2 regions of the Streptomyces nitrosporeus genome follow, and region 2 is predicted to be linked to the other one. Evidence: predicted binding sites of a transcription regulator. Region 2 holds the regulator's gene; the other holds the start of a gene.
The links. The regulator HrcA, encoded in region 2, represses chaperone genes, less so after heat shock. The targets are predictions, from matches to a motif close to TTNGCACTCNGNNNNNCNGAGTGCNAA.
Positions count from the first base shown of each region.

Region 1 (7,109 bases), 2.0 Mb from region 2:
ACCACGCTCTCCTGCTCCTCCACCGGCAACCTCGCCGGCGCCGTGGGCGCCGCGGCCGCCCGCGCCGGCCTGCGCTCCTGTGTCTTCATCCCGAAGGACCTGGAGCAGGGCAAGGTCGTCATGGCCGCGGTCTACGGCGGCGAACTCGTCGGCATCGACGGCAACTACGACGACGTCAACCGCTTCTGCTCCGAACTCATCGGCGACCCGCTCGGCGAGGGCTGGGGCTTCGTCAACGTCAACCTCCGCCCGTACTACGGCGAGGGCTCCAAGACCCTGGCGTACGAGATCTGCGAGCAGCTCGGCTGGCGGCTGCCCGACCAGATCGTCATCCCGATCGCGTCCGGATCGCAGCTCACGAAGATCGACAAGGGTCTCCAGGAGCTGATCAAGCTGGGTCTCGTCGAGGACCGGCCGTACAAGATCTTCGGCGCCCAGGCCGAGGGCTGCTCCCCGGTGTCCACCGCCTTCAAGGCCGGCCACGACGTGGTGCGCCCGCAGAAGCCGAACACCATCGCCAAGTCGCTGGCGATCGGCAACCCGGCCGACGGCCCGTACGTCCTGGACATCGCCCGCCGTACCGGCGGCGCGGTGGAGGACGTGAACGACGAGCAGGTCGTCGACGCCATCAAGCTGCTGGCCCGCACCGAGGGAATCTTTGCGGAGACCGCGGGCGGGGTGACGGTCGGCGTGACGAAGAAGCTGATCGAGGCGGGCCTGCTCGACCCGTCGCTGACCACCGTCGTGCTGAACACCGGTGACGGGCTGAAGACCCTCGACGCGGTCGCCCCCACGACCGGCCTCACGGCGACGATCCGGCCCAGCCTGGACGCGTTCCGCGACGCGGGCCTCGCCGCCGCCAACTGACCACCCCGGGACCGAAGGAAGGCACCCACATGAGCGTCAAGGTCCGTATCCCCACCATTCTGCGCACCTACACGGGCGGCCAGGCCGAGGTCGAGGCGGAGGGCGCGGTCCTCTCCGAGGTCATCGAGTCCCTGGAGAAGAACCACCCGGGCATCGGCGCCCGCGTCCTGGACGACCAGGGCAAGCTGCGCCGCTTCGTGAACGTCTACGTCAACGACGACGACGTGCGTTTCGAGAGCGGCCTGCAGACGCCCACCCCGGACGGCGCCGGAATCTCGATCATCCCGGCCGTCGCCGGCGGCTGAGCCCGGGAGCCGTGCCCTCGCCGGACCCACCGGTCCGGTGACGGCGGCCCGGCACGTCCCCTCCGCTCCGTACGAACACAGTTGCCCCCTCCGCGAGAGAAGCGGAGGGGGCAATTCTGCATGGTTGAGCACGGTACAGTTGGGGAAGCCCCCTCCGCTGCCCATGCCGCCCGCATATGAGAATGCGCCCGGCCGCGACAAGATGCAGCCAAAGTACGTGTACGTCTTGAGTGATAAGTGGCCTTTGTCAGGCCCGACTTGCCCTGGAATCTCCTCCGATTTCCGCATCCGGGCGTTCAGCTGCGCTCAGAATTCTCGTCCGATTGACCTGTTGCAGAGGGCAGTTGGACAGATACATTCAGCCGCGGTCGACGCGTTCCGACGCACGCCACCCTCTCCTGTCGGAGGGTGACTTCTGACCCGGGCCCGCGAAGTGCGGGCTCGTGCAAGGGCCAGTAATAGGGGAGTTAGGCATGGCTCAGGGCACCGTCAAGTGGTTCAACGCGGAGAAGGGGTACGGCTTCATCGCGGTCGACGGTGGTGCGGATGTTTTCGTCCACTACAGTGCGATCCAGATGGACGGGTACCGCACCCTCGAAGAGGGTCAGCGAGTTGAGTTCGAGATCTCGCAGGGCCAGAAGGGGCCCCAGGCGGACATGGTCAAGCTCGCCGTCGGCTGAGCTCGGCGCGTCGGTCGACAACACTACTCACGCACGCAGGGCCCGTACCTCCGCAGGGAGGTACGGGCCCTGCGTGCGTGAACGGCGCACCGGAGCGACCCGGCCGCCCGCGGCGGGAAGAAGGCCCCGCTCCCGCCCGTCGCCCGGCCACCACCCCGGAGGGGAGCCTTCTTCGAAGGCGCTTGCACTCGGAGGGGTCGAGTGCTAATTATTGGCGTTAGCACTCTCCTAGTGAGAGTGACAGAACTTGGACCGGGCCGGTGAGGCCCGCACGCTCCGTGGGGCAAGGAACCACTGGGCAGGCAGGCCGTCCGTCGCGGGCGCCACTCGGTCCGGAGCAATCCACCCCTGTCCGGGAGGACCACTTCACATGGCCAAGATCATCGCGTTCGACGAGGAGGCACGGCGCGGTCTCGAGCGCGGGATGAACCAGCTCGCCGACGCCGTCAAGGTCACCCTCGGCCCCAAGGGCCGTAACGTCGTCCTCGAGAAGAAGTGGGGCGCGCCCACGATCACCAACGATGGTGTTTCCATCGCCAAGGAGATCGAGCTCGAGGACCCGTACGAGAAGATCGGTGCGGAGCTGGTCAAGGAGGTCGCCAAGAAGACGGACGACGTCGCCGGCGACGGTACGACCACCGCCACCGTTCTCGCTCAGGCGCTCGTCCGCGAGGGCCTGCGCAACGTCGCCGCGGGTGCCAACCCGATGGCTCTGAAGCGTGGTATCGAGAAGGCCGTCGAGGCCGTCTCCGCCGCCCTCCTGGAGCAGGCGAAGGACGTGGAGACCAAGGAGCAGATCGCTTCGACGGCCTCCATCTCCGCTGCCGACACCGAGATCGGCGCCAAGATCGCCGAGGCCATGGACAAGGTCGGCAAGGAAGGCGTCATCACCGTCGAGGAGTCCCAGACCTTCGGTCTGGAGCTGGAGCTCACCGAGGGTATGCGCTTCGACAAGGGCTACATCTCGGCGTACTTCGCCACCGACATGGAGCGTATGGAGACGTCCTTCGACGACCCGTACATCCTGATCGTCAACTCCAAGATCAGCAACGTGAAGGACCTCCTTCCGCTGCTGGAGAAGGTCATGCAGTCGGGCAAGCCCCTGCTGATCATCGCGGAGGACGTCGAGGGCGAGGCCCTGTCGACCCTGGTCGTCAACAAGATCCGTGGCACCTTCAAGTCCGTCGCCGTCAAGGCCCCGGGCTTCGGTGACCGCCGCAAGGCCATGCTCGGCGACATCGCCATCCTCACCGGTGGCACCGTCATCTCCGAGGAGGTCGGTCTCAAGCTGGAGAACGCCGGCCTGGACCTGCTCGGCAGCGCCCGCAAGGTCGTCATCACCAAGGACGAGACCACGATCGTGGACGGGGCGGGTGACAGCGAGCAGGTTGCCGGCCGCGTCAACCAGATCCGTGCCGAGATCGAGAACTCCGACTCGGACTACGACCGCGAGAAGCTCCAGGAGCGCCTCGCGAAGCTGGCCGGCGGCGTGGCCGTCATCAAGGCCGGTGCCGCGACCGAGGTGGAGCTCAAGGAGCGCAAGCACCGCATCGAGGACGCGGTGCGCAACGCCAAGGCCGCCGTCGAGGAGGGCATCGTCGCCGGTGGTGGCGTGGCTCTGCTCCAGGCCACGGCCGTCTTCGAGAAGCTGGACCTCACGGGCGACGAGGCGACCGGCGCCAACGCCGTGAAGCTGGCCCTGGAGGCCCCGCTCAAGCAGATCGCCGTCAACGGTGGTCTCGAGGGTGGCGTCATCGTCGAGAAGGTGCGCAACCTGCCGATCGGTCACGGCCTCAACGCCGCGACCGGCGAGTACGTCGACATGATCGCCGAGGGCATCCTCGACCCGGCGAAGGTCACGCGCTCCGCCCTGCAGAACGCCGCGTCCATCGCCGCGCTCTTCCTCACCACCGAGGCCGTCATCGCCGACAAGCCGGAGAAGGCCGCCGCGGCCGCTCCGGGCGGCATGCCGGGCGGTGACATGGACTTCTGATCCTTTGGGATCAGCGGTCCGGCTGGCCCTCCGGGATCAGCGGCTCGACGGGAGCCCGGCACCGCGGAGTCACACTCCGCGGGGCCATGGCCCCTCGCACCACCTGTCCGACGCCGGCCCCCGGGATTCGTCCCGGGGGCCGGCGTCGTTCCGCGTTCCGGGGGTGCCCCGGGATGCTCCCGGGCCACAGCCGCCCGCATTTTGGTTGCTTGTGCAACAAAAATGCGGGCGGCTGTGGCCGGATGAGTACGTGAAGTCGCCCCGCGCCGCCGCGGTGCGCCGGTGCGGTGGCGCGGACCAGGGCCGGTGCCCGGCGCCCGAGCGGGGCGAGGCCGTGACAAGGCCGTCCGTGCGGATGGCAAGGCTCTTGAGGCGGCTTCGGTACGGTCCTGGCGACAGGCCGGGTGCCGGTGGGGCGGCTGGTCGCGGGTGACCGGACGAATGATCAGGCCAAGTTCCGAAAGTTCATCGCGGTCGCACATAACCGGCCGGGAAGCGGAAATGATGGGCCTGGCACTCACACGCTGCACATCGGTAACTCCGGTTACGCGGTTGCCGAGATGACGATGCCCCGCCGCGGTTGTGTGCCCGGCGGGCTCACGGTGCGGGTCGGGTCGCCGCCGCCTTCGTCCTGGCCCGGTCGCGTCCGGGAGGCTGCGCCGGGTGACGGCCCGCATCGGGCGGGGTGCGCGTCCCGCAGCCCACGGCGACACCCTGGAGCTGTACGGGAGCGTGGTGGGCACCAGCCGCCGTTGCGCGGGCGGTTACGGCTGCCTGCCCCGCTCCATCGCGGTCGTGCCGGTCGGTCGGCCGGATGCCGGGGACCTGGTCCGACTGGTGCGCGGGTGCGCGGACCACGCCGCCGTTCTCCCCGCACGCCTGGGCGCAGGCGGGGAGAACGGCCGGGGAGCAGGCGGAGGCCGCCGACCTCCGTCCGCTGACGACTGTCTCGGCGCACGGAGGGGGACCGGATGGGCACGACGACACGGCGGGCGGACCGGGAAGAGCCGGAGGGCCAGGAACCACCGGACACCGAGGGCGCGTTCACCGGCACGAGGGCGTCCGGGGCACACGGCCCCCGGACCGCCGGGACCGGGCCGGCCGGTCCGGGGGTGACGGGATGGGGGCCCGGGGGGCCGCCTGACACCCCGCCGATACGGCTGCTGCTGGACCGGATCCGCCCGCACCGGCGGGTGCTGGCGGGAGCGGGCGTGCTGTCGCTGGCCGGGTCCGGAGCGGGTCTGGCGATGCCCCTGATGGCCAAGTACACCGTCGAGGCGTTCGCCGAGGGGGGATCGCCCGCCGGGCCGCTCGTCGCGCTGACCGCGGTCGTCCTGGCCGGCGCCTGCCTCTCCGCGGCGGGGCGTTTCCTGATGGCGCGTACCGGCGAGGGGGTCGTCCTGCGGGCACGGGACCGCCTCGTCGGACACATCCTGCGGCTGAGGGTGCCCGCCGTCGACCGTATCGCCCCGGCGACCTCCAGTCCCGCGTCACCAGTGACACCACGCTCCTGCGCACGGTCCTGTCCAGCGGTGTCGTCGAGTCGGTCAACAGTGTGCTCATGCTGGCCGGGATCGTCGGCTTCATGGCCTACATGGACCTCACCCTGCTCGGGGTCACCCTGCTCGTGGTCCTGGCCGTCGGGGTGGTGACCGGTCTGCTGATGCCGAGGATCCAGCGCGCCCAGCTCCAGGCCCAGGAGTCGGTGGGCGCCATGGGGGCGGCCCTGGACCGGGTGCTCCAGGCATTCCGGACGGTGAAGGCGAACGGCGCCGAGGAACGGGAGACCGTACGCCTGGCCGAGGCGGCCCGTGACGCCCACGACCGGGGGGTGACCGTCGCCCGCTGGTCCTCCGTCTCGGACGTCATGATGACGATGTCCGTACAGCTCGCCTTCCTGGCCGTTCTCGGGGTCGGCGGGGCGCGGGTGGCCTCAGGCTCCCTGGAGATCTCCTCACTGATCGCCTTCCTCCTCTACCTCTTCTATCTGATGGGCCCGATCGGCGGCCTCGTCGAGGGCTGGACGGGGCTCCAGAGCGGCCTGGCCGCCGTACGCCGTATCCACGAGATCGAGTCCCTGCCGTCCGAACCGGCTCCGTCCGAACCGGCCCTGCCCGTGCCTGCGCTGCCTGCACCGGCACCGTCCGTACCGGTTCAGTCCGTACCGGTTCCGTCGGTCGTCGGCCGCCCGGAGGCGGGTCCTCTGGGGCTGTCCTTCCAGGACGTCGTCCTCCGGTACGACGACGAGCGTCCCCCTGCCCACCGGGGCGTCACCTTCGATGTGCCGGCCGGTGGCCTCGTCGCGCTGGTCGGCCCCTCGGGCGCCGGTAAGTCCACGGTCTTCGCCCTGCTGGAACGGTTCCACGAGCACCAGGCGGGCACCGTCACGGTCGGCGGACTCGACATCCGGGACTGGCCGCTGGCCGGACTGCGCGCCTCGCTCGCGTACGTCGAGCAGGACGCCCCGGTGCTCGCGGGCACCCTGAGGGAGAACCTGCTTCTCGCGGCTCCGAGGGCGACCGGCGAACAGATCGCCGAGGCCCTGGCCCGGACCCGGCTGGACGCCCTCGTCGACCGGCTGCCCGAAGGACTGGACACGCCGGTCGGGCACCGGGGGGTCACCCTCTCCGGCGGCGAGCGGCAACGCGTCGCCATCGCCCGTGCCCTGCTGCGCCGCCCGCGGCTCATGCTGCTCGACGAGGTGACCTCGCAGCTGGACGCCGTCAACGAGCAGTATCTGCGCGATGTCGTCGTCTCCCTGGCGGGACGGACGACCGTCCTGGTCATCGCGCACCGGCTGTCCACCGTGGTGCACGCCGACCGCATCGTCGTGATGGAGGAGGGGCGGGTCCGCGCCTCGGGCACCCACACGGAACTGGTCGAGGAGGACGAGCTCTACCGTGAGCTGGCCACGACCCAGCTGGCCACGGCCCGCCACGGGGGTGAGAGGCAGGGGCGGTGACCCGGGGGCACGCGCCCCGGTGACGTGCCCGGTGACGTGTCCGGCCCGTGCCCGGGGATGTGTCCGGCCCGTGCCCGGCCGGGCGGGCCGGCGCGGGGAGCGATGGTGCCCCGCCTCTGCCGGTCGCGCTCCGCATCGTCCGTGAATCAACCACGCTGTGTATGCATAGCCGCTACGTAGCGTGGAAATGGGGAAGATCATGATGACGGCTACGGAACGGCGCGACGAGGCAGCGGGCAGAGTGCGGGCGGCGGAGGACGCGGTGGCGCGGCTACGCGCAGGGCTCGCGGAGGCCGGTGTGA
Region 1 covers NZ_CP023702.1:3,348,855-3,355,963, reverse strand. Annotated here, with positions in the region: gene thrC (threonine synthase) at 1-867, shown strand, start outside; gene CP967_RS14805 (MoaD/ThiS family protein) at 897-1,172, shown strand; gene CP967_RS14800 (cold-shock protein) at 1,646-1,852, shown strand; gene groL (chaperonin GroEL) at 2,223-3,845, shown strand; partial or broken gene CP967_RS14785 (ABC transporter ATP-binding protein) at 4,817-6,807, shown strand; gene CP967_RS14780 (hypothetical protein) at 6,995-7,109, shown strand, end outside.
Region 1: a site for HrcA is predicted at 2,070-2,096, ahead of groL (chaperonin GroEL). Genes of this name have one in related genera too.

Region 2 (7,109 bases):
CTGGCCCGGCTGGAACTGCCCGGTGGGCCGCTCCTCGCCGCGCATCTGCGCCAGTTCGCGCAGTACGCGTTCCTGCTCGGGGTCCAGCTTCGTCGGGGTGGTCACCTCGACGTGCACGATCAGGTCGCCGCGCCCGCCGCCGCGCAGGTGGGTGATGCCCCGCCCGTGCAGGGGGACCGACTGCCCGGACTGGGTTCCGGGGCGGATGTCGATCTCCTCCAGGCCGTCCAGCGTCTCCAGCGGCACCTGGGTGCCGAGGGCCGCCGCCGTCATCGGGATGGTGACCGTGCAGTGCAGGTCGTCGCCGCGGCGCTGGAACACCGGGTGCGACAGCTCGTGGATCTCGACGTACAGGTCGCCGGCCGGGCCGCCTCCGGGGCCGACCTCGCCCTCGCCCGCGAGCTGGATCCGGGTGCCGTTGTCGACACCCGCGGGGATCTTCACGGTCAGGGTGCGCCGCGAGCGGATGCGGCCGTCGCCGGCGCACTCCGGGCACGGGGTGGGCACGACCGTGCCGAAGCCCTGGCACTGCGGGCAGGGGCGCGAGGTCATGACCTGGCCGAGGAAGGACCGGGTGACCTGGGAGACCTCACCGCGGCCGCGGCACATGTCACAGGTCTGCGCGGAGGTGCCGGGGGCCGCCCCCTCGCCGCTGCAGGTGGTGCAGACGACGGCGGTGTCGACCTGGATGTCCTTGGTCGTGCCGAAGGCCGCCTCGTTGAGGTCGATCTCCAGCCTGATCATGGCGTCCTGGCCGCGCCGGGTGCGCGAGCGGGGCCCGCGCTGCGACGCCGTGCCGAAGAAGGCGTCCATGATGTCGCTGAAGTTGCCGAAGCCGCCGGCCCCGAAGCCGCCGGCGCCACCGCCGCCGCCCGAGGCGGACAGCGGGTCGCCGCCGAGGTCGTAGACCTGCTTCTTCTGCGGGTCCGACAGCACCTCGTAGGCGGCGTTGATCTCCTTGAACCGCTCCTGGGTCTTCGGATCGGGATTGACATCCGGGTGCAGCTCGCGGGCGAGCCTGCGGAATGCCTTCTTGATCTCGTCCTGGGACGCGTCGCGGCGCACGCCGAGTACGGCGTAGTAGTCCGTGGCCACTTACGACTCCGCCAGGATCTGTCCGACGTAACGTGCCACTGCGCGTACCGCTCCCATCGTTCCGGGGTAGTCCATGCGGGTCGGTCCGACCACGCCGAGTTTGGCGACTGCCTCGTCGCCCGAACCGTAGCCGACCGCGACGACGGACGTGGAGTTGAGGCCCTCGTGGGCGTTCTCGTGCCCGATCCGTACGGTCATGCCTGAGTCCTTGGCCTCACCCAGCAGCTTCAGCAGCACGACCTGCTCCTCCAGTGCCTCCAGCACCGGCCGGATCATCACAGGGAAGTCGTGCCCGAAGCGGGTGAGGTTGGAGGTGCCGCCGATCATCAGCCGCTCCTCCGTCTCTTCGACCAGAGTTTCGAGGAGGACGGACAGGACCGCGGACACGGCCCCCCTGTCCTCTGCCTCGAAGGACTCCGGAAGGTCCTGCACCAGCTGCGGGACGTCCGCGAAGCGGCGCCCCACGACCCGGCTGTTGAGCCGGGCACGCAGATCGGCCAGAGAGGTCTCGCCGAACGGAACAGGACAGTCGATCATACGCTGTTCGACCCGGCCGGTGTCCGTGATCAGGACGAGCATCAGCCGGGCGGGGGCCAGCGAGAGCAGTTCCACGTGGCGCACCGTCGAACGCGTCAGCGAGGGGTACTGCACGACGGCGACCTGCCGGGTCAGCTGCGCCAGCAGCCGGACCGTACGGCCCACGACGTCGTCCAGGTCGACCGCGCCGGCCAGGAAGTTCTGGATCGCGCGGCGCTCCGGCGACGACAGGGGCTTGACGCCCGCCAGCTTGTCGACGAAGAGCCGGTACCCCTTGTCCGTGGGGATGCGCCCCGCGCTGGTGTGCGGCTGGGCGATGAAGCCCTCGTCCTCCAGCACGGCCATGTCGTTGCGGACGGTGGCCGGGGAGACTCCCAGGTTGTGCCGCTCGGTCAGCGCCTTGGAGCCGACGGGCTCCTCGGTGCCGACGTAGTCCTGGACGATGGCGCGCAGTACCTCGAGTCTGCGTTCGCTGAGCATCGCGCACACCTCCAGCTGTGGTTCTCCGGTGCCTGCCTGGCACTCTGTGCGGGCGAGTGCCAACAACTCCCCGGTCAGTGTACGGGGGCGGGGCGGTCCGGGGGCAAGGGCGACCGGCCACGCCGTCGCGGGAGGGCGCGGGCCGTCCCGATAGCGTCGCCGTATGGACGTCTCTTGGGAAGACCTCGGCTGGGAGCGGTTGGGCGACGGTGTGGGCCGCAGGCGCCTTCCCGTCTGGGACGCGACCGCCGCGCTGGTCGCCGGGACGGAGGGGGTGCTGCTCCACGACACGGGTTCCTCGCTCCGGGAGGGGGCCGAGCTGCGGGCCCAGGCGGAGCGGCTGCTCGGCCGGAGGGTGACGCACATCGCACTGAGCCACCCCCATTTCGACCATGTCCTGGGTACCGCGGCCTTCGCCGGGGCGGAGGTCTACGGGGCGGTCGGCACGGCGGAGCTGCTGGCGGAAGGCGCCGCCCGGCTGCGGGAGGACGCGGTGCGCCACGGGATGGGCGAGCACGAGGCCACGGCGGCGACCGACGCGCTGGTGGTCCCGCGCCACCAGGTGAGCGGCGAGTGGACGCTCGACCTGGGCGGCGGCCTCCAGGTGCTGCTGGCCAACGTGGGCCCGGGGCACACCGGCCACGACCTGGCGGTGCTGGTGCCGGGCTCTCCCGTGGTGGTGCTCTGCGGCGACCTGGTCGAGGAGTCCGGGGAGCCGCAGGCGGGCCCCGACGCGGTGCCCCGCCGCTGGCCGGCCGCGCTGGACCGGCTGCTGGAACTGGGCGGTGAGGACGCGCTGTACGTGCCGGGGCACGGGGCCGTGGTGGACGCGGCGTTCGTGCGGGCCCAGCGGGACCGGCTGGCCGAGCGGTTCGGCGTGTCGTGACCGGGGCGCGTCGTATCGTCGGCGCATGCGCAGCTACCAGCCGGATCTGACCCCTCCGTGGAAGAAGCCGTCGGCCGCCCCCGAGGTGCCCGCCGAGCCCGATCTGGTGGTCGAGGAGGTGACGACGGGTTTCTGCGGTGCGGTGATCCGGTGCGAGAAGACGGCCCAGGGGCCGACGGTGACGTTGGAGGACCGTTTCGGCAAGCACCGGGTGTTCCCGCTGGAGCCGCGCGGCTTCCTGCTGGAGGGGAAGGTGGTCACCCTGGTACGCCCGTCGGCGGGCGGCCCGGCCCGCCCCTCCCGTACGGCGTCGGGCTCGGTGGCGGTGCCGGGGGCGCGGGCCCGGGTGGCGCGGGCGGGCCGGATCTACGTGGAGGGCCGGCACGACGCCGAGCTGGTGGAGCGGGTCTGGGGCGACGACCTGCGCATCGAGGGCGTGGTGGTGGAGTACCTGGAGGGTGTCGACGACCTCCCCGCGGTCGTCCGCGAGTTCGCCCCCGGCCCGGACGCCCGGCTCGGGGTGCTGGTCGACCATCTGGTGCCGGGTTCCAAGGAGTCCCGTATCGCGGCCGGGGTCACGGGTCCGGACGTGCTGGTGGTCGGGCACCCGTACATCGACGTGTGGGAGGCCGTGAAGCCCGCTTCCGTGGGCATTCCCGGCTGGCCGGCGGTGCCGCGCGGCCAGGACTGGAAGACCGGGGTGTGCCGGGCGCTGGGGTGGCCGCCGAACACCGGTGCCGCCTGGCGGCACATTCTTTCCAAGGTCCACTCCTACAAGGACCTGGAGCCCCAACTCCTCGGCCGCGTCGAGGAATTGATCGACTTCGTCACTGTTCCTGCGTGATGTCCCGGGTCCGTCGAAGAGGATCCGGTACCGATCGGGATGATTGCCTGCGCCACATGCGCACCATCGGTTATTGAGAGGTGAGGCGAGGAGTTGGACGGCAGCTTCTGAGGAGCTGGACGGGCTGGGGCCCTTCCTCCGGATCGCGGGACCGATCCTGTTCGCGGGCCCCGGGGAGGCAGGGGGCGGATGGCACGCGAAGTGTGGCGGGACAGTGCGGAGAACGAGGCGGCGTCCGCCGTCTTCCACCTCGTACAGGAGCTGATCGACCAGTACCGGGTCAACCGGCCGGTGATGCCGCTGGTGGTCGCCCAGGCCGCCGACGCGGGGGCCGGTGCGGACATCGACGGCCGGGTCGAGCAGATCGTCCACCTGGTCCACCGGGCGAACCGGCTGCGCCGGGTCCCGGTGAAGATGCCCCACGGGTCCGGGGGGACCCCGTACGAGGCGGCGCTCTCCCTGGTGCGGGAGCTGACCCGTGAACCGTGGGAGACCCGGGGCAGCTCGCAGTACAAGCCCTTCTCCTTCCCCCGCTCCCGTCTCCTGGACGCCATCGAGCAGGCCGCCTCCGCGCTGCCCGGCGGCCTCCCGCCCCGGGTCCGCGACGAGCGCATCCTGGCCGAGCTGCGGCGGCTGCGCTGGCGGGCGTCCGCCTCGGGGCCGGGCACCTGGTGGAGTTCGCTGATCGCGTCGGTGCGGCCGGAGACCTTCCTGGGGGCCGTGTTCATCGCCGTACTCAGTGTGCTGCTGGGCGAGATCGGCTGGCTGCTGACCGTCCTGGTCGCCGTGGGCGCCCTGTGCGGTCTGGCGGTGGCCCGGCTGGTCACCACGGCGGCCCCGCCGCTGCTGTGGCTGCGCCGGGCCAGCCGGTGGCTGGCCACCACCTCCTCGCTGGCCGCCTCCAGCACCGGTTATCCGTCCGACGGCTGGTCGCGCTTCTCACCGAGCCGCTCGTGGCGGGTGATCCAGGCGCGGGCGGCGGCGGTCGCCGGACGGGTGGCCGACGCGCGGGCGGGCGACGCGCACGCGTGCCAGTTCCATCTGGAGCTGCGGGTGCAGGCCCTGCTGGAGGACCTGCTGCACAACTACCGGCCGCACGCCTGGGACTGGCGGCGCGGCAAGCGCACGGTCCCGCCGGTGGTGCTGCTGCCCACCGCCACCCAGGACAACGGCGGCGTCCTGCTGATCAACGCGATCAACAACGTGCGCTCCCGTCGCAGCGAGGTGGACCCGCTGCTGCTCCTGGCCTCCTTGCCGGCCGCGCAGATCATGCGGCACACCCCGCCGCTGCCGCCGGAGCCCGCCCCGCACAGCGGCGCCAGGTCGGGGGCGCGCGCCCGTTACGAGGCATGGGTCGACGCGCTGAGCGTCGGGCAGGCGCCCGCGGCGGCGGTGTCGCTGGCGTGGGTGCTGCGGCTGCCGCTGTCCACCGGGCAGCTGACCCACGAGCACGCCCACGCCCAGCTGGTCACCCGCCGGGTGCACCGCACCTGGGCGTGGTGGGTGATGTCACGGACGACGGTGGCACTGGCGCTGGTCGGGGCGCTGCTGGGGACCTTCCTGTGGAGCGAGCACTGGAAGGCGACGTACTGCCACGGTCCGCTGACCGGCCGCAGCACGGACGCGGTCCTGCTGGAGGGCCCCCGGGGGGCCGAGGAGTGCGTGGGGGTGGCCACCGTGCCCGAGGTGCGCTTCGCGAAGGGCAACTCCCTGGAGCTGAGAGGGGTGGGCGAGGGCGTCACCTTCGACCGGATCGAACGGGCGGTCAGGGAGCAGAACGCCGGTATCTACCCCGGTGACGACTTCGTCACCATCGTCTACGCGGGCCCCCTCACCGGCACGGGCAGGAACCGGGAGGACACCCGCAAGGGCCTGGAGGAGCTGACCGGCGTCTACCTCCACCAGCGCTTCGTCAACGAGACGGCGAACCGTTCCGTCAAGCTGCGGGTCCTGACGGCCAACGGGGGCCAGGACATGCTGCGGCAGACGGAGGCCGTAGAGAAGATCATCGAGGTGGCCGAGCGGGACCCGTCGGTGGTCGGGGTGGTGGGGCTCGGCCGGAACACCACCCAGAGCGCCGAGGCCACCGGGATGCTCCAGCGCGCCGGGCTGCCGCTGGTGGACACCACCAACTCCGGCAGCGACCTGGCGAGGCGGTACTCCAACTACTTCGGTCTCGCCGCGACCGACGAGGAGCAGGCGAAGGCACTGGGGCTGATAGCCGGACAGCTCGCCGGGCGCCTCGACCACCCGCAGGCGGTGGTCCTGTCCCGGAAGGTGGGCAACGAGGACAAGGACCGCTATACCGCCGAGCACCGCCGGGTGGGCCTGGAGATGCTGCGCGAGGCCGGGTTCACGGTGACGGCGGACACCCGTTACTCCCTCGCCCGGGACGGCGGCTCCGCCGATCTGGACGCCCCGCTGCACGAGATATGCGGGGCCGAGCGCGTCCCCGACGCCCTGTACTTCGCCGGCCGGGTGGAGGACGTCAACACCCTGATGTCCGGCCTCGGACAGATCGAGGGCTGCTCGAAGAAGGACATCACCGTGTTCGCGGGCGACGACATGACCAAGGCCCGCTTCGACGACTCCACCAAGCTGGCCGAGCACGTCACGCTCTACCACGGCTCGCTGGCCCCGATGAACCGCGGCGGCGGCCGGACGTTCTACGAGGACTCGCGCAAGGCCCTCCAGGACCTCCTCCCGGACGGGCGGCCGGTCCCGCCGCTGCCGGGGGACCGCCCCGCGTACGAGGACAAGCTGTTCGCCGGGGGCCAGACGGTCATCTCCTACCAGGCGACGGCCGCCCTGTACGCGGCGGCGGCCCGCGGCGACGAGCCGCAGAGCGCGGCGGAGACCTGGGCCACGCTGTACTCGGTCGCCCTGCACGACATGCCGACCGGGACCGTGACGTTCCGGGGGACGATCCCGTACGCCGACCAGAAGGTGCACGGCCTGAACATCGTGCGGGTCACCCTGCCGGGGCCGGACGCCCGGACGGACATCGTGTGCGGGCGTGCGGCGGGTTCACGGGTGGAGCTCACCGCTGCGATGTGCCCGGTGGAGTGACCCGGGCGGCGGTGGCCGGTGGCACGTGAGCCGTGGCCGGCAGATTCCCCGGGCCGGGTCGGCGGGCGGGCACCGCGGCCCGCGGATTCACCGGGTCGGGTCGGGTCGGCCTACGGTCGCCGGGCCTTGGGCCGGGTCGGCGTACACCCCGCGTACGCGGGGCGGGGGCGGCGTGCGTCCGGTGTGCGCGGGCCGGGT
Region 2 covers NZ_CP023702.1:5,311,368-5,318,476, reverse strand. Annotated here, with positions in the region: gene dnaJ (molecular chaperone DnaJ) at 1-1,095, opposite strand, end outside; gene hrcA (heat-inducible transcriptional repressor HrcA) at 1,096-2,112, opposite strand; gene CP967_RS23425 (MBL fold metallo-hydrolase) at 2,276-2,998, shown strand; gene CP967_RS23420 (DUF3097 domain-containing protein) at 3,024-3,842, shown strand; gene CP967_RS23415 (ABC transporter substrate-binding protein) at 4,032-6,911, shown strand.